3 regions of the Pseudomonas parafulva genome follow, and region 3 is predicted to be linked to each of the others. Evidence: predicted binding sites of a transcription regulator. Region 3 holds the regulator's gene; each other region holds the start of a gene.

Region 1 (7,155 bases), 710 kb from region 3:
ACGCCTGCCGCAATCAGCAGCCTGTTGGCTTCGCCATAGATGACTTGCGCGTCGCACAATACATACCGCTCGAACAGCTTGAGCAGCACCAGCTTGACGCGCGGCCCTACACCCAGGCTTTGCCCGGCCTCGAGAAAGCAGCGACACAAGGCAATCGGGTTCAGGGGGTTGCACTGCTCAGGCACATGACGTTCGAGCAGCGTCTGCAAGCGCAGGCCCAGCTGCTGTAGCGCGACGCCATCACGGGCCTTTACCCTGGTCACCATCGCCTCCACCGCTGCTGCACGCTCGGACTGACCGGGGGTGAGCGACAATACGGGAGCGACGGTTGCCGGGGTATGCTCAGGCTCAGGCTCGGCCAAGCGCGCGAAGGCTTCATGGACGGTATCGAGAAACAGCCGCTCGATGCTCTTGCGCTTGAGTCGCAAGTCGCGCATGGCTTCGAAATACAGGTGCTGAGCGAACCGGTCCGCGGCCTTGTCGGCCATTTCGAACAGGGTATCGTCGGCATTGTCGAACAGCGCCTGCAAACCCTGGCGCAGTTGCAGGGCGGCCTGATCGCGCACCTGCAGCAGCGCGATGGGCAGACTCGTGGGGGGCGTGCGCCGTCCATGTTCAGCCGCCGCCAAGGGCACTACCTTGCCCTCTTTGTGCATCCTGTACTCCTTGCAGGGTGTCGGGCCTAGACGCGGCCAGTTTCGCCAATAGCATGACGCCAAATATCAGACAGCATTATCAGGAATAATTCCTTTTACTGCCAGACGCGTTTCCTTGGCAAATGTCTTGACCCTGTACAGGCAGTGATTGCTCAACCCGTTGCGTCATGGCAGCCGAGCACCGGCTGTACACGCCTGCGCCCTGCCCTATAATCGCGGGCATCTCGCTTGTGGAGCCAACCATGCCTAACCTACGCCTTGCCGACCTCACCGCCGAAATCGAAGCCAACGTGCGCCGTGCGTTGCTGGAGGACATCGGCAGCGGCGACATCACCGCCCAGCTCATCCCGGCCGAGCGGCTGGCCAAGGCAACGATCATTACCCGCGAAGCGTGTGTGGTGGCCGGTACGGCCTGGGTCGATGCGGTGTTTCGTCAACTCGATCCACGCGTAGCCGTGCACTGGCAGGTGGTCGACGGCGATCGCGCCCAGCCCAACCAACCGCTGTTCCACCTGGAAGGCCCGGCGCGCGCGCTGCTCAGCGGCGAGCGCAGTGCACTCAACTTCCTGCAGATGCTGTCCGGGGTCGCCACGCGTGCACGCACGTTGGCGGATCTGGTCGAAGGTACCCACGTACAGTTGCTGGACACTCGCAAGACCTTGCCGGGCCTGCGCCTGGCGCAAAAGTACGCAGTGACCTGTGGCGGCTGCTACAACCACCGCATAGGCCTGTATGACGCTTTCCTGATCAAGGAAAACCATATCGCCGCCTGTGGTGGCGTCGCCGAGGCGGTACAAGCCGCACACCGCATCGCCCCCGGCAAGCCGGTGGAAATCGAGGTGGAAAGCCTGGAGGAATTGCATCAGGCGCTAAGCGCGGGTGCCGACATCATCATGCTCGATGAGCTGACGCTCGACGAGATGAAAGAAGCCGTCGGGATCACCGCTGGCAAGGCCAAGCTGGAGGCCAGTGGCGGCGTCAGCGAAACGACCCTGCGGGCCATCGCCGAAACCGGTGTGGACTACATCTCGATAGGTTCGATGACCAAGGATGTGCGAGCGGTCGACCTGTCGATGCGCCTGAGCCTGTAACACGGGGCCGCCAGGCGGCCCCGGTCGAGGGATCAGAACGAGGCGTTGGCCAGGCCGTCCAGGTAGCGCTCGACGTCCAGGGCGGCCATGCAACCAGCACCGGCCGAGGTGATGGCCTGACGGTAGACATGGTCAGCCACGTCACCTGCGGCGAACACACCCGCGACGTTGGTGGCGGTGGCGTTGCCTTCACGGCCGCCGCTGACCACCAGGTAGCCGTCCTTGAGGGTCAGCTGGCCTTCGAACAGCGAGGTGTTCGGGGTGTGGCCGATGGCGATGAACACGCCATCTACCTTGATCTCGTCAGTGCTGCCATCGTTGTTCTTCAAGCGCGCGCCGGTCACACCCATGTTGTCGCCCAGGACTTCATCCAGGGTAGCGTTGAGCTTGAGTTCGATCTTGCCTTCGGCGACGCGGGCATGCAGCTTGTCGACCAGGATCTTCTCGGCGCGGAACGTATCGCGGCGGTGCACCAGGGTTACCTTGCTGGCAATGTTCGCCAGGTACAGCGCCTCTTCAACGGCCGTGTTGCCGCCGCCAACCACTGCGACCGGCTTGTTGCGGTAGAAGAAACCATCGCAGGTGGCGCAGGCCGATACGCCCTTGCCCATGAACGCTTCTTCCGACGGCAGGCCCAGGTAGCGAGCACTGGCGCCAGTGGCCACAATCAGGGCGTCGCAGGTGTAGGTGCCGCTGTCGCCGGTCAGGGTGAACGGCTTGTTGGCCAGGTCCACGGCATTGATGTGATCGAAGACGATTTCAGTCTCGAAACGCTCGGCGTGCTCTTGCATGCGTTGCATCAGTGCCGGGCCGGTCAGGCCGTGCGGGTCGCCTGGCCAGTTGTCGACTTCGGTGGTGGTGGTCAATTGGCCACCGGCCTGCATGCCAGTGATCAGCAGCGGCTTGAGGTTGGCACGGGCCGCATAGACCGCTGCGCTGTAACCGGCAGGGCCGGAGCCCAGAATGATGACGCGCGAATGACGTGCTTCGGACATGTCGAACTCCTGTCGAGCGGGCTGAAAAGGCCAGCTGTGCAAATGAAGTAGGGCCTGCACCACGGGCAGGCCGGTGACGCTGAAATATGAGCGCACTGTAGCGAGGTGGCAAAGAGTAAGGAAATATCCTTAGACAATCCACCTCATAGCCATCGTCTATGCGCGTCGTTGCGTTGGCAGGGTCCGATCATTGGCTTTTGTTACCACCGGTTTCACCCAGATGGTGCAGCTTCCGCATCCCCCTGAAACTCGGTAATGTCTGCCAACCACCTTTTCTGCGGAGTGATACATGCAAGCCCCCGTTCTTTCCGGGCCGCAGTACCTGCGCGAAGGCCTGAAGCTGATCCTGAGCCCTGGCCTGCGCTTGTTCGTGCTGCTGCCGCTGACCATCAACCTGCTGCTGTTCGGTGGCCTCATCTATTTTGCCGGCCACCAGTTCAGCCAGTGGCTGGACGCGCTGGTGCCCACACTGCCAAGCTGGCTCAGCTTTCTGACCTATATCCTCTGGCCCCTGTTCGTGGTGTTGCTGGTGCTGATGGTGTTCTTCACCTTTACCCTGGTGGCCAACATCATCGCCGCGCCGTTCAATGGCTTTCTGGCTGAAAAGGTGGAAGTGGTGGTGCGCGGCGACGATCACTTCCCGGCCTTCAGCTGGGCCGAGCTGCTGGCGATGATCCCCCGCACACTGGGCCGCGAAATGCGCAAGCTCGGCTACTTCCTGCCGCGCGCCACCGGCTTGTTCATCCTGTCGTTGATCCCGGTGGTCAACGTGGTCGCCGCGCCGCTTTGGCTGATTTTCGGCGTGTGGATGATGGCCATCCAATACATCGACTACCCGGCCGACAACAACAAGATGAGCTGGCAGGACATGCTCGCCTGGCTGCGGGAAAAACGCTGGCAGTCCCTGGGCTTTGGCGGGGTGACCTACCTGGCGTTGCTGATCCCGGGGGTGAACGTGGTGATGATGCCGGCGGCGGTGGCTGGGGCTACCTTGTTCTGGGTGCGCGAGAATGGCAATGCACGGGCCGTGAACACACCTGCGCATCGAGCCTGAGCCTGTCCCAGGCGTTACCCTACCTCATCTACAGGAGCAGACCATGAACCGCTTCAGTCCCGCCAAACTCAAGCTGTCGAAATGGACCGCGACGCAGCCGGTGAACCGTGAAAAGCACTTCCTGGTCATCGACCTGGAGCACGACGAAGCGGGCGTGCTGCTGCGTGTGGAACTGCAGGCGGTGCACAGCGGGCGCAGCGAGTGGCTGGATTGGCGGGTGCTGCGCGACGCCCAGGTATGGGCGATGGGTTGGCGATGAGCGAGTGACTGACCGAACCGGCCGCGTGCCCGTCAGGCAGCGGCCGATCTTAGGCGCGTCCAACGGGAGCGCCGCCGCGTCGCCTCACCATGGAACACAACCGGCCTGCACAACTGCCCAGCATCACTGCCCCAGGCGGCTGGAAAACTGCCCCACCACATCCACCACCCGCCTGGCCCCTTCCTGGATTTCCTCAATCACGTTTCCGGTCTGGTCCGCCAGCGCGCGGCCTTCTTCGGCCTGGCGCTTGCTGGTGTCGATGATCGACACTGCAGCCTGGGCCAACTGCTCGTTTTGCTGTACCACACGGGCTATTTCCTCGGTAGCCGTGCTGGTGCGCGAGGCCAGCTGACGCACCTCATCGGCCACCACCGCAAAGCCCCGCCCCTGCTCGCCAGCACGGGCGGCTTCGATGGCGGCGTTGAGCGCCAGCAAGTTGGTCTGCCCGGCGATATCGCTGATGGTCTTGATGATCGAACCGATGACCCGCGACTGGGTGTCCAGCGCCTGGATGCCTTCGGCAGCCTGAAGCATCGAGGCTTCGAGCCCACGCATGACGCTGACGCTCTGCCCGACCACCTCTGTGGCCCGACGGGCGCTGGTGTCCGTTTCCCGGGAGGTGTTGTAGGCGACGTCCGCCGCCTGGGCCACCGCTTGCTCCTGGTTCACCTGATCGGTGATGACCGTGGCGAACTTGACCACTTTGTACAGCTCATCGTGGGCGTTGAAGATCGGGTTGTAGGAAGCTTCCAGCCAGATCACCCGGCCATGGGCATCGATCCGACGGAAGCGTTCGGCAATGTACTCACCGCGGCGAAGCTTGTCCCAGAACGCTTGGTAGCCGGGTGAATTGACCTCGGCCGGTTCGCAGAACATGCGGTGGTGCTTGCCACGGATCTGATCCAGCCGGTACCCCACTGCCGACAAGAAGCGTTCGTTGGCGGTCAGGATCATGCCATCGAGATCGAACTCGATAACCGCCGTCGAGCGCATCAGCGCCTTGATCAGGCTCTCGTGCTCGCGGGAGGTGACGATGGTACGGGTCAGGTCGCTCGAATGCAGGGTGAAATACTTGATGCGCCCGTCGCTACCCTTCACAGGTTGCAGGATCGAACGTAGCCAAGCTTCCTGGCCGTCCCCGCGCAGCAGGCGAAACGCGCCATTGAAATGCTCGCCCCGGCTGATGGCATTTTTCATGCGCTGGTGAAAATCCAGTGACTTGACGTGGGCAGGCACGATGTCGTCGATGTTGCGCCCAAGCAATTGGTCAGCCCGATACAGCATCTCGGTTTCGAAATTGCCATTGACCAGTTCGATCCGACCGGCAGGGTCGAGTTGCAGCACCAGCATCTCGCTGTCCAGGCTGCTCTTGATCTGGTCGATGATCATCAGTTCTTCACGCAACTGCCGGATTTCTTGCTTGAGCTTGTTGTTGAACATCACCGCTCTCCTGGAGCGTGGGGGCGAATGCAACTGCATCGGCGGGCAACTGCGCCTCTTGAGTGCAGCCTTGATGAATATTCGTGCGCGTTACAGGCGTCATGCCCCCTCTGCATCATGCCGACGTCACTTCGCCGTCATGCCCCGGCAATGCAGCAGGTGGATAGTCAGTTCATGAATACACCTGCTCTGCACATCTGCCTCGTCAGCGATACCTTCGCCCCGCACGTCAACGGCGTGGCCTGCACACTGTTGAACCTGAGCGAAGGGCTGCGCCAGCGTGGCCATCACGTCAGGATCGTGCGCCCCCGACAGCCAGGAGAGCAGGCTTCGGGGCACAACCCTGGCGTGCGACTGTGGCGCGACTGGCCACTGCCCGGCTATCTGGGTTTGCAACGGGACAAGGTCTCCCTGCGCACGCTGGCAAGGCACTGGCGCCGGCAACGGCCTGACGTCATTTACATCGCCACTGAAGGCCCCCTGGGGCTGAGCGCATTACGCACTGCTCGGCGATTAGGAATCGCCGTTGTTAGCGGATTGCATACCCACGTTGCGCATCTTTCAGGGCAACACGGCATGGGCGTAGTGGGACGCCTGCTAAGCCTTTACCTGCGCTGGTTTCATGGCCGGGCCGTCTTGACGCTCGTGCCCAGCTTGAGCCACCGGCGTTGGCTGGAGCGCCGCGGCTTCGAGCGGCTGGTGCACATGCCGCACGGTGTGGACGCGGAGCTGTTCAACCCGGCCCGTCGCAGCCAGGCGCTGCGCGAACACTGGGGTCTGGGCCACGATGATATCGCCGTCCTGCATGTGGGACGGTTGGCACCGGAGAAAAACCTGGGGCTTTTGCAAAGCTGTTTCGAGGCTTTGCAACGGGCTTTGCCACAGCGAAGGGTACGCCTGATTCTGGTGGGGGACGGGCCACTGCGGGGGAAGCTACAGCAGCAGGTTCCTGGGGCTGTGCTATGCGGCGTCCAGCGAGGCGAACAACTGGCCGAGCACTATGCCAGCAGTGACCTGTTTCTGTTCCCCAGCCTGATCGAGACGTTTGGCCGTGTGGTGCTCGAAGCCATGGCGTCAGGGTTGGCGGTGGTCGCTTATGACCAGGCAACGGCTGCGCAGCACATCGGCCATGGCCACAATGGGGCGCTGGCCATGCCAAGGGATGCGGCAGCCTTCATCGATGCCGCTTGCTGGCTGTTGCAAGACAGCGAGACCCTGCGGCGGGTGAGGCTCAACGCTCGGCAGCATGCCAGCCATCAGGGGTGGTCGGAAATCGTCGACCAGTTCGAAGCGCACTTGCTCAGCGCTTCACTGAGCGCTCATGCGCGCCAAGCGAAGTCGATGCAGCCCATGCCGCCGCTGTGAAGCCGTCGCTGCGGCCAAGGCGAATACCCGGTACGTGATCAGCCCAGGGCTTTCTCGATGGCCTGGACCACCGCAGGATCATCCGGCGCCGTGCGCGGGGAGAAGCGCGCCAATACACGCCCGTCCTTGCCCACCAGGAATTTCTCGAAATTCCAGGTAATGTCCCCCGGAAACTCCGCGCCCTCGCCCGCCAGAAGACGATACATCGAATGGCGCCGGGGCCCGTTCACATCGAGCTTGGCGCCGAGCGGAAAGCTCACGCCGTAGTTCATGCTGCAGAATTCCTGGATCTGCG
Region 2 (7,155 bases), 2.1 Mb from region 3:
CCTGGTTGTGCGCGAAATCGTCCTGATCAACATCACCGGTGAGGACCGCCCCGGTCTTACCGCTGCCATCACTGGCGTCCTGCTGCAGGGCGGTGTGAGCATTCTCGACATCGGCCTGGCGGTGATGCACGGCACGCTGTCGTTCGGCATCCTGGTGGATATCCCGGATAACGAAGTGGCGACCAAGCTGCTGCAGAGTGTCCAGGCCAAGGCGCACGAGCTGAACTTGCAGGCGCGCTACACACCGATTTCCGAAGCGGACTACCAGCACTGGGCCGATGGCCATGGTGAAGCACGGCACATGGTGACCCTGCTTAGCCGCAAGATCTCGCCCGACCAGTTACAGCGTGTCAGCGCCATCATCAGCCAGCACGGGCTGACCATCGAGCGCATCGAGCGCCTGTCGGCTCGAGTGGCGCTGGACGCGGACACCAGCAAGGGCAAGGCCGCGGTGGAGATTTCGGTTCGCGGCGAGCCTGACGATGGCCAGGCGTTGCGCGCCGAGTTCTTTGCCTTGTCCGAGGCCCTGAGCATCGACATCGCCTTCCAGCGGGACGACCTGTTCCGCCGCAACCGCCGCCTGGCCGTGTTCGACATGGATTCGACCCTGATCGAGGCCGAAGTGATCGACGAGCTGGCCAAGGCCGCTGGCGTGGGCGAGCAGGTCGCGGCAATCACCGAGCGGGCCATGCGGGGCGAGTTGGACTTCCGGGCCAGTTTCAAGGAACGCATGGCGCTGCTCAAGGGCCTGGATGTCAGCGTACTGGATGAAATCGGCGCATCGCTGCGCTTGACCGAGGGCGCGGAAAACCTCTTTGCCGAGCTCAAGCGCCTGGGTTACAAGACCGCCATTTTGTCGGGTGGCTTCACCTACTTCGCCCGCCAGGTACAGGCGCGCCTGGGCATCGACTATGTCTTTGCCAATGAGCTGGAAGTGGTCGACGGCAAGGTGACTGGCGTGGCGGTGGAGCCTATCGTCGATGCCCAGCGCAAGGCCGAGCTGCTCCAGCAACTGGCCAGCGAAGAGGGCCTGCAACTGGAGCAGACCATCGCCGTTGGCGATGGCGCGAACGACCTGCCGATGCTGGCGTTGGCGGGGCTGGGCGTGGCCTTCCGCGCCAAGCCGCTGGTGCGTCAGTCGGCCAAGCAGGCGATTTCCACGCTGGGCCTTGATGGTGTGCTGTACCTGCTGGGCCTGCGCGATCGCGATACCCGCGGCTGATCCAGCCTGCGCAGACCCCAGGGTTTTGGCGTTAGCGCCCGAACCCTGGAGCCACGTCTCGGGCCATCACGCCTGCAACGGGGTGGCCAACAGCTGGCCCATGCGCACCGCCGAGGCGGCGCCCACGTGTTCGGCCCATTTGACCTGGTCGGGGCCGAACAGCACGATCGCCGTCGAACCCAGCTTGAACCGACCCAGTTCGGCGCCTTTTTCCAGGTGAATTGGCGCACGGCTGGCATCGTCGTAGCGGAAGGTCTTGAGCTCGCGCTTGGGCGGCGTGACCAGCCCTGCCCAGACGGTCTCGATGGAGGCCACGATCATGGCACCGACCAAGACAACCGCCATCGGGCCGCGCTCGGTGTCGAACAGGCAGACCACCCGCTCATTGCGAGCGAACAGTTCAGGCACGTTTTCTGCGGTGGTCTGGTTTACCGAGAACAGCCGCCCCGGCACGTAGACCATCTCGCGCAGCGTGCCTGCCAGCGGCATGTGCACGCGGTGGTAGTCCTTGGGTGACAGGTAGACAGTGGCAAACTCGCCGCCCATGAAGGGGGCTGCCAGGGCCGGGTCGCCGCCCAGCAGTTCCTGTGCGCTGTAACTGTGGCCCTTGGCCTGGAAGATGCGGCCGTGCTCGATCGGGCCAACCTGGCTCACTGCACCGTCGGCCGGGCACAGGATGGCGCCGGGGGTCTGGTCCAGGGGGCGTGCGCCTGGTTTCAGGGCGCGGGTGAAGAATGCGTTGAAGTGCTCATAGGCGGTCAAGTCTTCGACCAGCGCTTCACGCATGTCGACCTGGTAGCGCTTGGCAAACCAGGCGGTGAAGGCGTTCTTGAACCAGCGGGCGCGGCACTCGGCAACGCAGCCGGCCAGGCGCGACAGCAGGTGATGCGGCAGCAGGTACTGGCTGATGATGAACAGACGGGATTTCATTCAGGTTCCTTAAACTTCGACAGGCGTGTCCGGGTGGTTGCCCCACTCGCTCCAGGAGCCAGCGTACGCTTTGACTCGCGGGTAGCCCAGGGCCTTTGCCACCAGATAAGTGAAGCCGGAGCGGCGATGCGTCTGGCAGTGGGTGATCACTTCCTTGTCAGGCGTGATGCCAAGGGACTGCAGCACTTCGGCGATGTCCGGGCGGATGCGCAGATGGTCATTGAGATCCATGCCGGCGGTCCATTCGAAATTGACCGCACCAGGTATGTGCCCGCCTTTGGCCGCGAGCATTTTTTCGCCGGTGAATTCCTGTGGGGCGCGAGCATCCCAGATGGCCAGGTCATCGGCGCCCAGGCGGCTTTGCAGGTACTCGCGGGTGGCGGTGGGTTCCGAATGCAGTTGCAAACTCACCGGCCGGGTACCCTTGGCAGGCACATCGGTACTGAGCCGGTCGGCCGGCCAGGTCTGGATGCCACCGTTGAGATAGTGGTACCGGGTGTGACCGATCACATCGAGCAACCAGATGAAGCGGCCAGCCCAGCCACCGCCATCATCGTCATACACCACGTAGACCGCATCGCTGCGGTGGCCCAGTTCGCCGAACAGCTTTTCCAGGTCGCTCTGCGGCGGTAGCAGCCCAGGCGCAGGCGGCTGGCCGAGCTGGGTCCGCTTGCCCTCGACGAAATGCGCGCCCGGGATATGCCCGCTGACGTAACGATTGGCGCTGCTGAGGTCGACCAGGATCAGGTCGGGCGAGCCCAGGCGTGGCAACAGGTCGGCGGCTTCGATCACCAGCGGCAGGCCGGAAAAGTCGGTCATCCACGGTCTCCAGTGTGCAAAGGGGCGATTGTAGCGCAAGGCTCAGCCGTTGCGGTTGGCAAACACCCACAGCGCCCGTTCGATGCATTGCGAGGTTTTGCCAAAAGCCTGCACGCTGATGTCGGCCAAGGGCCGGCACCCCTGGTCGGCCACCAATAACATGACCACCTGGTCATTGACCGCCAGCGAGCGCAGCAGGACATGCTCGCCTCGGAACAGGGCACGCAAGGGCGGCGGCAACAACGAGGCGAACTGCGTGTGGTTTTCGGGCGTGATGCGCAGTTGCCCGGCCTTGGACATCAGCTTTTGCAGCAGCTTGTTCGCCGCCACCGGCAATACCAGGCTGGTCGCCTCTTTCGCTAGCCCGGCCGCCTGTTGCACGCGCAGGCAGTCATTGGCCCGGTCCAGGCCAAGCAGCAGCAGGCGTTGCATGCCGCACGCCAGTACCGCCTCACGGGCTTGGGCCGCCAGGTGCACGGTATTGGTGAAAGGGCTGGGCTGGGCCAGCAAGTCCTGGCAGAGCGACCGCCAGCGCGCCAGTTCATCGGCGGTGGGGGGCGGGGGCGCCAGCATGTCCGGGTGGGGGCGGCGTTGATGCCATGGCCAGATCAAGGCCTCGGCTGGGTGGAACAGTGCCAGGCGCGCATGGCGCCTGGCACTAGCCGCGGCTTGCTGGTGCACCTGCTGCTGTATGTCTTCGAGCGAGGTCTGCAGGTAGAGTGCGGTCAGCAGTTGCCAGCGCAGCAGATGGGGATTGTCCCAGCCCACCTGGGCTGCCAGCGCCAGGTTATTGGCCAACAGCACGGTGTTGGCCGGTTGATTGAACCAGCGCCGCAGACCGGGCTCGGCATCGAGCCGATGTTGTTGGTTGAGCAGGTCTTCGTCCCGGGCGATGTTCAACACCTGGGCAAGCTGCTCGCGCTCTTCGAGCAGCAGACGGTAACCCTGGGTCACCCATTGCGGCAGGCGCCACTGCTGGGCCACGGCCTGGCACAGCGCCATGATGCGAACACCGAACAGCTCCTGCTCGACAATGGCGGCGTCTTCTCCTTTATGGATGACCCGCAGCTCCCAGGTGTCGAGCAGCTTCGGGTGGGCCAATGCCAGCGGCCATAACGGGGACAGAAACAGCAGGCTACCCCAGTGGATTTCCTGCCACAGCCGCGCCAGTCGGCTGGCGAACAGGCCACTGGCCTGCTGCGAGGCATGCTGGCTGATCATCTGGAACTGGCGCAGCACCGGCGGGATGTCTTCCATCGGCAGCGCTGGCAGGCGCTTGAGCAGCAGTGCGCTGCGCTCAAGGCCCAGGCGATTGAGCGCAATTTCCAGGCTTTCGGCCGGCTCGGCCTGGCTGGCGTTGGTCGGGTGGTTGGCTTCGCGCATCACCGACAGCACCAGGGCCGGGCTGTCCTGCATCAGCTCGGCGATGTCGCGCAATGAACGCCGGTTATCGTTGATGGCCGCCATGACCCGGTCGTAGCTGTGCTTGGGCACAGGAATGCGCACACTCTCCAGCAGCTTCACCCAGGCTTCTAACGTACGTGGGGCCTGGCCGGATACCTCGGTTTCAATTGGCATTTTGACATCAGTCCGAACTGGCTTTTCGCTTTTAGTGGCTATAGTCTGGCGCAGTTCTGCCGATAAGGAGAAGAAGAGTTTTGACGCTCCCGCCTCTTTCCCTGACCACGACAGCAAGTGCTTTGAATCTATGGCTAAAATTATCGGCATCATCGTCGTATTCGCGAGCGTACTCGGCGGCTACGTCCTTTCCCACGGCAAGATTGCGGCGCTGATCCAGCCGTTCGAAGTGCTGATCATCGGCGGCGCGGCCTTTGGTGCGTTTCTGCAGGCCAACCCTGGCTACATGACGATGCACGTTCTGAAGAAGTCGATGAAGATGTTCGGCTCGCGCTTCACCCATGCCTATTACCTGGAAGTGCTGGGACTGGTCTATGAAATTCTCAACAAGAGCCGCCGCGAAGGCATGATGGCCATCGAGGCCGACATCGAAGACGCCTCGGCCAGCCCGATCTTTGCCAAGTACCCGACCGTACTGGCCGATGAGCGCATGACCGCGTTCGTCTGCGACTACCTGCGCATCATGTCCACCGGCAACATGGCCCCCCACGAACTCGAAGGTCTGTTCGACATGGAGCTGCTGAGCATGAAGGAGGAGCTGGAGCATCCGTCCCACGCGGTCACTGGGGTCGCAGACGGCATGCCAGGCTTCGGTATCGTTGCAGCCGTATTGGGTATCGTCGTCACCATGGCGTCGCTGGGCGATGGTGACCAGGCAGCCATCGGTATGCACGTGGGCGCCGCCTTGGTGGGTACCTTCTTCGGTATTCTCGCCGCCTACGGTTTCTTCGGCCCACTGGCCAAGTGCCTTGAGCACGATGCCAAGGAAGAACTCAACCTGTACGAGTCGATCAAGGCCTCGCTGGTCGCCTCGGCCTCGGGCATGCCGCCGTCGCTGGCCGTGGAGTTCGGGCGCAAGGTGCTGTACCCCAAGCATCGCCCCAGCTTCTCCGAGCTCGAGCAAGCGGTACGCGGTCGCTGAGTCATGGAGAACAATCAGCCCATCATCGTCAAGCGCGTAAAGCGCTTTGGCGGCGGCCACCACGGTGGCGCCTGGAAGATCGCCTTTGCCGACTTCGCCACGGCCATGATGGCGTTCTTTCTGGTGCTGTGGTTGCTGTCGACCGCAACCCCTGAGCAGAAGATCGCCATCGCCGGGTACTTCAAGGACCCGATCGGCTTCTCCGAGAGTGGTACACCCTACGTCATCGACCTGGGCGGCTCGCCCGAGCTGGCGCCGGAGAAGACCATCAACCCCGAGGTGAAATCGGAGCCGACCCCAGACACCAGCATCGAACTGAACAAGGACCAGGTGGAAACCATGGCCGAGCAGGTCGAGCGCGAGCGCCTCGAGCTGCTGCTGCAGGAGTTGCAGAACAAGGTGGAGGAGAACCCGCAGCTGCAGAAGTTCAAGGACCAGATCCTGTTCGAGATCACCCAGGACGGCCTGCGCATCCAGATCATGGACGCCGAGAACCGGCCCATGTTCGACATCGGCAGTGCACGCTTGCAGCCCTATTTCGAGGACATCCTGCTGGCCATGGCCGATACCATCAAGACCGTGCCCAACAAGATCAGCGTCAGTGGCCATACCGATGCCAAGCCGTACGCAGGCGCTGGCGAGTTCGGCAACTGGGAGCTGTCGGCCAACCGTGCCAACGCTGCGCGGCGGGCCCTGGTGGCAGGGGGTTATCCAGATGGCCAGGTGGCACGGGTGGTGGGGTATGCGTCTTCGTCGCTGTTCGATCGCAAGAACCCGTTCAACCCGGTAAACCGTCGGATCGACATCATCGTGCTGACCAAGAAGGCCCAGCGTGATATCGAAGGCGAGCAGGGCGCCGCGCCACCGCCGGCGCAAGCCCCTACCGGGGCGCAGCCACCTTCAACGACTGCACCGGCACCCTCGGCGGCCGATGACCATACGCCCATGCAACCACGTGAGTTGCGCCAGAAGCTCAACATCTTCGAGGACGGCACGTTGAAGATGGATGAGACCAAGGAACAGTAAGGGCTTGGCAGCCCCGTTGGGCTGCCGGTCACTGCCGGGGCGGACAAGGCACCCCGCCTGCATTGGGCATGCAGGGTTGATCAGTAGGTTTCTTCCGGCAGGCTGGCGATGATCGAGCGGTAGCTGTTCATCCGCTGTGGCTTGATTCGCCCGTCTTCCAGGGCCTTGAGCAGCGCGCACCCAGGCTCGCGATCATGTTTGCAGTCGCGGAAGCGGCAGGTGCCGAACAGGTCGCGGAACTCGATAAAGCCCTCTTCCACATCGGTGCGGCTGACATGCCCCAGGCCGAACTCACGGATGCCCGGCGAGTCGATCAGGTCGCCCCCGTTGGGGAAGTGGTACAGGCGGGCGGTGGTGGTGGTATGGGTGCCCTGGCCTGACCATTCCGACAGGTCACCGACCCGGGTACCGGCCTGTGGCAGCAGGCTGTTGACCAGCGACGACTTGCCCACCCCCGACTGACCGACGAAGACGCTGATGTGTCCATCCAGTGACTGCTGCAGGCGCTGCATGCCATCCCCTTGATGCGCCGACACTTCCAGCAGCGGGTAGCCCAGCTCACGATAGACGTCCAGGAGTGCTTGCAGGCCTGGCCCGT
Region 3 (7,155 bases):
ATGGGGCTGGTGCCGGGCATGCCGCACCTGGCGTTCCTGAGCCTGGGCCTGATGGCGGGCGGCGGCGCCTACCTGGTATGGAAGAAACAGCAAAAGACCAAGGTACAGGCCCAGCAGGAAGCGCAGCGCCAGCAAGAGCTGCTGCCGTCCCCGCAGCGGGCGGCCGAAACCAAGGAGCTGGGCTGGGACGATGTCACCCCGATCGACATGATCGGCCTGGAGGTCGGTTATCGCTTGATCCCATTGGTCGATCGCAACCAGGGCGGGCAGCTACTGGCGCGGATCAAGGGCGTGCGCAAGAAGCTGTCCCAGGACTTGGGCTTTCTCATGCCCACCGTGCACATCCGCGACAATCTTGACCTGCAGCCCAGTGCCTATCGCCTGACGTTGATGGGGGTAATCCTGGCTGAAGCAGAGATCTACCCGGACCGCGAGCTCGCCATCAACCCTGGGCAGGTGTTCGGCAGCCTCAACGGCATCGCGGCCCGCGACCCGGCCTTTGGCCTGGAGGCGGTGTGGATCGACGTCGGTCAGCGCTCGCAGGCTCAGTCGCTGGGCTATACCGTCGTGGACGCCAGTACGGTAGTGGCCACTCACCTCAACCAGATCCTGCAGAAGCATTGCCACGAGCTGATCGGTCACGAAGAAGTGCAGCAACTGTTGCAAGTCTTGTCCAAGGCGTCGCCCAAGCTGGCAGAAGAGTTGGTGCCGGGTGTCATTTCGCTGTCAGGCCTTCTCAAAGTCCTACAGGCTTTGTTGTCAGAACAGGTGCCAGTGCGCGATATTCGTAGCATTGCCGAATCCATCGCCAACAACGCGGCAAAGAGTCAAGATACCGCCGCTCTGGTCGCGGCGGTGCGCGTCGGATTGTGTCGCGCCATCGTGCAAAGCATTGTTGGCGTTGAGTCCGAGCTGCCTGTGATTACCTTGGAGCCCAGGTTGGAACAGATCTTGCTAAATAGTCTGCAGAGGGCCGGGCAAGGTCAGGAAGACGGAGTGCTTCTTGAACCAAGCATGGCCGAAAAGCTGCAGCGTTCACTGATCGAAGCCGCACAGCGCCAGGAGATGCAAGGCCAGCCGGCCATCCTCCTGGTGGCCGGCCCGATCCGCGCCATGCTGTCGCGTTTCGGTCGGCTGGCCGTACCGAATTTGCATGTGCTGGCGTATCAGGAAATACCGGACAACAAGCAAGTCACCATCGTTGCCACCGTGGGCCCTAATGGCTGAGGTAGTGGATAATGCAAGTTAAGCGATTCTTCGCCGCTGATATGCGTCAGGCCATGAAGCTGGTCCGCGATGAGCTGGGCGCTGATGCGGCCATCATCGGCAATCGCCGTATCGCAGGCGGCGTTGAACTGACCGCCGCGCTGGACTACAAGCTGTCCGCCCTGGCGCCTCGGGTACCGAACGTCGAACTCGAAGAAGAGCTGCGCAAGACCCACACGCGCATCGCCACGGCCAAGGCCGAGCTCGAACAGCGCCCGGACAGCAGTGACAGCAATCGCCAACTGTTCGCCGGTCAGTCGCTCACGGCGGCCGAGCCTTTGGTCGAGCCGCACGTTGACGCCCCGCAGCCGGCCACCACCGCAAGCAGCCAGGCCTCGGTGGACCCGCGCCTGTTCGATGCCATGCGCTCTGAGCTGTCCGGCTTGCGCGAGCTGCTGGAAGTGCAACTGGGGTCGCTGGCCTGGACCCAGTTGCAAGGTAGCAAGCCGCAGCAGGCCACGTTGTGGCGCCGGCTGCAGCGCATTGGCCTGTCTGGCCCCATCGCCCGTGAATTGCTCGAGCTGACCAAGGACATCGAGGAGCCTCGCCACGCCTGGCGTATGCTGCTGGCGCACCTGGCGCGCATGATCCGTACGCCCGACGTGGAACCGATCGAGGACGGCGGTGTGATTGCCGTCGTCGGCCCGGCCGGTATGGGCAAGACCACCACCCTGGCCAAGCTCGCGGCGCGCTATGTGCTCAAGTACGGCGCCCACAACCTGGCGCTGGTGAGCATGGACAGTTTCCGTATCGGGGCGCAGGAGCAGCTCAAGACCCTGGGCCGAATCCTGAATGTGCCGGTGACCTATGTCGACCCCGGCCAGTCGTTGGCGGCGGCGCTCGAGCCTCTGCTGCGCAAGCGCGTGGTGCTGATCGATACGGCGGGCCTGCAAGCCAGCGACCCGGCGTTACGCATGCAGCTCGATACCCTGGCCGGTCGCGGCATCGCGGCGAAGAATTACCTGGTCCTGGCCACCACCAGCCAGAAGCAGGTGCTGACCGCGGCCTACCACAGCTACAAGCGCTGCGGGCTGGCCGGCTGCATCCTGACCAAACTCGACGAGTCGGCAAGCCTGGGCGATGTCCTGAGCCTTGCCATCAGTTTCCGACTGCCCGTGGCCTACCTTACCGATGGGCCGCGTATCCCGGACGATCTGCACCTGCCCCGTGGGCACCAGCTGGTCACCCGCGCGGTCAATGTGCAGCAGCAGGACGAGCCCAGCGAGGAGGCCATGGCCGACATGTTCGCTGATCTCTACCACAACCCACGGCGAGCGGGTTGAAAATGAAATGTGTGCAAGGTAGCTATGCCGAGGGATACGCAGCATTGCCCTTCGTGTGGCCTGAGTCCCAGCGAGACAAGGTAAAGAACAGACATGGGTAGCATGCATCCCGTACAGGTAATCGCCGTGACCGGTGGCAAAGGTGGCGTCGGCAAGACAAATGTTTCAGTGAACCTGTCTCTTGCGCTGGCCGAGCTGGGCCGCAGGGTCATGCTGCTCGACGCCGACCTTGGGCTGGCCAATGTTGATGTGTTGCTGGGCCTTGCGCCCAAGCGCACGCTGGCAGATGTCATCGAAGGGCGTTGCGAACTGCGCGATGTGATGCTGCAGGGCCCAGGCGGTGTGCGCATCGTCCCGGCCGCTTCGGGTACCCAGAGCATGGTGCACCTGGCGCCTGCCCAGCATGCGGGCTTGATCCAGGCGTTCAGCGAAGTCGGCGACAACCTTGACGTGCTGGTGATCGATACCGCTGCCGGCATCGGTGATTCGGTGGTCAGCTTCGTGCGCGCGGCCCAGGAAGTGCTGCTGGTGGTCTGCGATGAGCCGACCTCGATCACCGACGCCTATGCGCTGATCAAGCTGCTTAACCGTGATTACGGCATGAACCGCTTCCGGGTGCTGGCCAATATGGCCCAGAGCCCTCAGGAGGGGCGTAACTTGTTCGCCAAGCTGACCAAGGTCACCGACCGCTTCCTGGATGTGGCGCTTCAGTACGTGGGCGCCGTGCCTTACGACGAGTGCGTGCGCAAGGCGGTCCAGAAGCAACGCGCCGTGTACGAAGCGTTCCCGCGCTCCAAATGCGCCCTGGCCTTCAAGGCCATCGCGCAGAAGGTCGACAGCTGGCCGCTGCCCGCCAACCCCCGTGGCCATCTGGAGTTCTTCGTCGAACGCCTGGTGCAGCCGACCAGTGCAGGTTCGATGTCATGAGCGCCAGCGGCTTCAAGATGTACAGCCGCGCCTCGAAAGACGCGCAGTATGAGCTGATCGAGCGTTATGCGCCGCTGGTCAAGCGCATTGCCTACCACCTGTTGGCGCGACTGCCGGCCAACGTGCAGGTCGAGGACCTGATCCAGGCGGGCATGATCGGTCTGCTCGAGGTTGCCAACAAGTATGACGCCAGCAAGGGCGCCAGTTTCGAGACCTATGCCGGCATCCGCATTCGCGGGGCCATGCTCGACGAGGTGCGCAAAGGCGATTGGGCACCGCGTTCGGTGCACCGCAATACCCGCATGGTCAGCGATGCCATGCGTGCGGTCGAAGCCAAAACTGGCCGCGACGCTAAAGATCATGAAGTTGCTGCCGAACTCAAGTTGAGCCTCGATGATTATTACGGGATTCTCAACGACACACTGGGCAGCCGCCTGTTCAGCTTCGACGACCTGTTGCAGGACGGCGAGCACGAAGGCTTGCATGAGGATGGCGTCAGCGGCCAGGCCGAACCTGCCCGTGGGTTGGAGGAAGAGCGGTTCCAGGTCGCGTTGACCGAGGCCATCGCCAACCTGCCGGAGCGCGAGCGCCTGGTGCTGGCGCTGTACTACGACGAGGAACTGAACCTCAAGGAGATCGGTGAGGTCTTGGGGGTCAGCGAGTCGCGGGTCAGCCAGTTGCACAGCCAATGCGCCGCGCGCCTGCGCAGCCGCCTGGGGGAATGGCGGGCCCGTTGAGCCCGCCGTCGTCGTTGCCGTTTTCCACGTTGTACCGAATCGATTGAGTGCGCGCTCGGGGCCGAGCGCGTTTGAGACTGCTTGGAGGTCTAATTGGACAAGAACATGAAAATCCTCATCGTCGACGACTTTTCGACGATGCGGCGCATCATCAAGAACCTGCTGCGTGACCTGGGCTTCGCCAACACCGACGAAGCCGATGACGGCACGACGGCGCTGCCGATGCTCGAAAGTGGCCATTACGACTTCCTGGTAACCGACTGGAACATGCCAGGCATGTCCGGTATCGACCTGCTGCGCAAAGTCCGCGCCAGCGACAAGCTCAAGACCTTGCCGGTGTTGATGGTGACCGCTGAAGCCAAGCGCGACCAGATCATCGAGGCCGCCCAGGCAGGCGTGAATGGCTATGTGGTCAAGCCGTTCACCGCCCAGGTGCTCAAAGAAAAGATCGAGAAGATCTTCGAACGCGTCAACGGCTGAGTCACGTCAGGGGGCGCGCCATGAGTTCATCACACACGTCATTGGGCGAGTTCGAATCGACCCTCAAGAAGCATGCCCAGGAGTTGGTCGAAAGCCTGGAGCGCGGACGGTTCGGCGAGGCGGTGCAACTCATTCACGAGTTGAACCAGACCCGCGATCGGGGGCTGTACCAGGAAGTGGGCAAGCTGACCCGCGAACTGCACAGCGCCATCGTCAGTTTTCAGATCGACCCGACCATACCCCAGGCCGAGGAGGTGTCGCAGATTACCGACGCCACCGAACGCCTGTCCTATGTGGTCAAGCTCACCGAAGGGGCGGCAAACCGCACCATGGACCTGGTCGAGGAAAGCACGCCTGTGCTCAACGACCTGGCCAGCGAGGCCAAAGCGCTGAGTGCCGATTGGCAGCGCTTCATGCGCCGCGAAGTGAACGCCACGGAGTTTCGTGACCTGGCCAAGCGCGTCGACGGTTTCCTGGCACACAGCGCTGAGGGTAACCGCAAGGTGGCCGGCCATCTCAACGACATCCTGCTGGCCCAGGATTACCAGGACCTGACCGGGCAGGTGATCAAGCGCGTCACGGCGTTGGTGACCGAGGTGGAAAGCAACCTGCTGAAATTGGTGATGATGGCCAGCCAGGTCGACCGCTTTGCGGGCATCCAGCATGACCAGGATCAATTGCGCGCAGAAAAAGATCGAGAAAAACATCCGACTCGGGGTGAAGGTCCGCAGATTCATGCCGATAAGCGTGAAGACGTCGTGTCCGGTCAGGACGATGTCGATGATCTGCTATCCAGCCTGGGTTTTTAAGGAGCACCTTTGATGAGCTTCGGCGCCGATGAAGAAATCCTTCAGGATTTCCTGGTAGAAGCCGGTGAAATACTTGAGCAATTGTCCGAGCAGCTGGTCGAGCTTGAAAGCCGCCCTGACGATGCCGACTTGCTCAATGCGATTTTTCGCGGTTTCCACACTGTAAAAGGGGGCGCCGGCTTCCTCCAGCTCAATGAGCTGGTGGAGTGCTGCCATATCGCCGAGAACGTGTTCGACGTGCTGCGCAAAGGTGAGCGCCGGGTCGATGCAGAGCTGATGGATGTGGTGCTCGAAGCACTGGATGCCGTCAACGGCATGTTTGCCCAAGTGCGTGAGCGCAGCGAAGTGACCCCGGCCACGCCAGAACTGCTGGCAGCCCTGGCGCGTCTGGCAGAGCCTGGCAGCGCCGACGCGGCCCCGGCCCCGGCGGCGCCCGTGCCGGTTGAGCCCGCGCCTGTGCAGCAGGCGCCGCAAGCGACCGAGGCGGACATCACTGACAGCGAATTCGAGCAGCTGCTCGATTCGCTCGACGCGGTGAAGGCCCAGGCCGCAGCGGCCGAGCAGATGCCTGCCGAGCCCGTCAGCGACCAGGGTGACGACATCACCGATGCCGAATTCGAGTCGCTGCTCGACCAGTTGCATGGCAAAGGCCAGTTCAGTGCCGAAGTGACCGCCCAGCCGGTGGCTGCCGCGGCCGAGCCGGTCAGTGACGAAATCACCGACGCCGAGTTCGAGTCGCTGCTGGACCAGTTGCATGGCAAAGGCACGTTCCAGGCTGATGCCTTGCCCGCAGCCAAGGCTGCGACGCCTGTCGAGCCAGCGCCTGCCACCACGGGCGACGACATCAGCGAACAGGAGTTCGAAGCGTTGCTGGACCAGCTGCATGGCAAGGGCAAGTTCAATGGCGACGTGGCTGGCGTCGAAGCACCTGCCAGTGTTCAGGCCGCAGCCACAGCCAAGGTCGAAGCGCCGGCAGTCAGCCGTCCTGCTGGCGCGGCGCCACCTGCTGCAGCGCCCAAGCCTGCTGCTGCCCCACGGGCGCCGGCGGCGAGCGCCGACAAGCACGCGGTCAGCGAAGCGGAAACGACCGTCAGGGTCGACACCGCGCGCCTGGACGAGATCATGAACATGGTCGGCGAACTGGTGCTGGTGCGTAACCGTCTGGTCCGCCTGGGCCTGAACAGCGGCGATGAAGCCATGTCCAAGGCCGTGTCGAACCTCGATGTGGTCACCGCCGACTTGCAGACGGCGGTGATGAAGACGCGCATGCAGCCGATCAAGAAAGTGTTCGGCCGCTTCCCGCGCCTGGTGCGTGACCTGGCGCGGCAGTTGAAGAAAGAGATCAACCTTGAACTGGTGGGCGAAGAAACCGACCTGGACAAGAACCTGGTCGAGGCGCTGGCCGACCCGCTGGTGCACTTGGTGCGCAATGCCGTGGACCATGGGGTGGAAATGCCCGATGAGCGCGAGGCTGCGGGCAAGGCGCGCACAGGGCGCGTCGTATTGTCTGCCGAGCAGGAGGGTGACCATATCCTGCTGTCGATTTCCGACGACGGCAAAGGTATGGACCCGAACGTGCTGCGTGTCAAGGCCGTGGAAAAGGGCCTGATGGACAAGGACGCCGCCGACCGTTTGAGCGAGTCGGACTGCTAC

Evidence for each region. The regulator FliA, encoded in region 3, starts transcription of late flagellar genes. The targets are predictions, from matches to a motif close to CTAAAGTTTNNNNNNNNNNNGCCGNTAA.
Region 1: the regulator FliA is predicted to act here: its motif matches at 5,531-5,558, upstream of B2J77_RS17275 (methyl-accepting chemotaxis protein).
Region 2: the regulator FliA is predicted to act here: its motif matches at 4,588-4,615, upstream of motA (flagellar motor stator protein MotA).

What each region holds. Positions count from the first base shown of each region.
Region 1 is NZ_CP019952.1:3,850,833-3,857,987, forward strand. Features, by position in the region: gene B2J77_RS17250 (DUF1631 domain-containing protein) at 1-656, opposite strand, end outside; gene nadC (carboxylating nicotinate-nucleotide diphosphorylase) at 899-1,747, shown strand; gene trxB (thioredoxin-disulfide reductase) at 1,780-2,742, opposite strand; gene cysZ (sulfate transporter CysZ) at 3,032-3,796, shown strand; gene B2J77_RS17270 (TIGR02450 family Trp-rich protein) at 3,840-4,055, shown strand; gene B2J77_RS17275 (methyl-accepting chemotaxis protein) at 4,179-5,495, opposite strand; gene B2J77_RS17280 (glycosyltransferase family 4 protein) at 5,670-6,860, shown strand; gene B2J77_RS17285 (glutathione peroxidase) at 6,899-7,155, opposite strand, start outside.
Region 2 is NZ_CP019952.1:517,187-524,341, forward strand. Features, by position in the region: gene serB (phosphoserine phosphatase SerB) at 8-1,222, shown strand; gene asd (archaetidylserine decarboxylase) at 1,289-2,152, opposite strand; gene B2J77_RS21580 (rhodanese-like domain-containing protein) at 2,162-2,971, opposite strand; gene B2J77_RS02220 (HDOD domain-containing protein) at 3,014-4,549, opposite strand; gene motA (flagellar motor stator protein MotA) at 4,680-5,531, shown strand; gene motB (flagellar motor protein MotB) at 5,535-6,557, shown strand; gene rsgA (small ribosomal subunit biogenesis GTPase RsgA) at 6,638-7,155, opposite strand, start outside.
Region 3 is NZ_CP019952.1:3,144,204-3,151,358, reverse strand. Features, by position in the region: gene flhA (flagellar biosynthesis protein FlhA) at 1-1,227, shown strand, start outside; gene flhF (flagellar biosynthesis protein FlhF) at 1,239-2,549, shown strand; gene fleN (flagellar synthesis regulator FleN) at 2,643-3,476, shown strand; gene fliA (RNA polymerase sigma factor FliA) at 3,473-4,213, shown strand; gene B2J77_RS14015 (chemotaxis response regulator CheY) at 4,319-4,693, shown strand; gene B2J77_RS14010 (protein phosphatase CheZ) at 4,714-5,502, shown strand; gene B2J77_RS14005 (chemotaxis protein CheA) at 5,515-7,155, shown strand, end outside.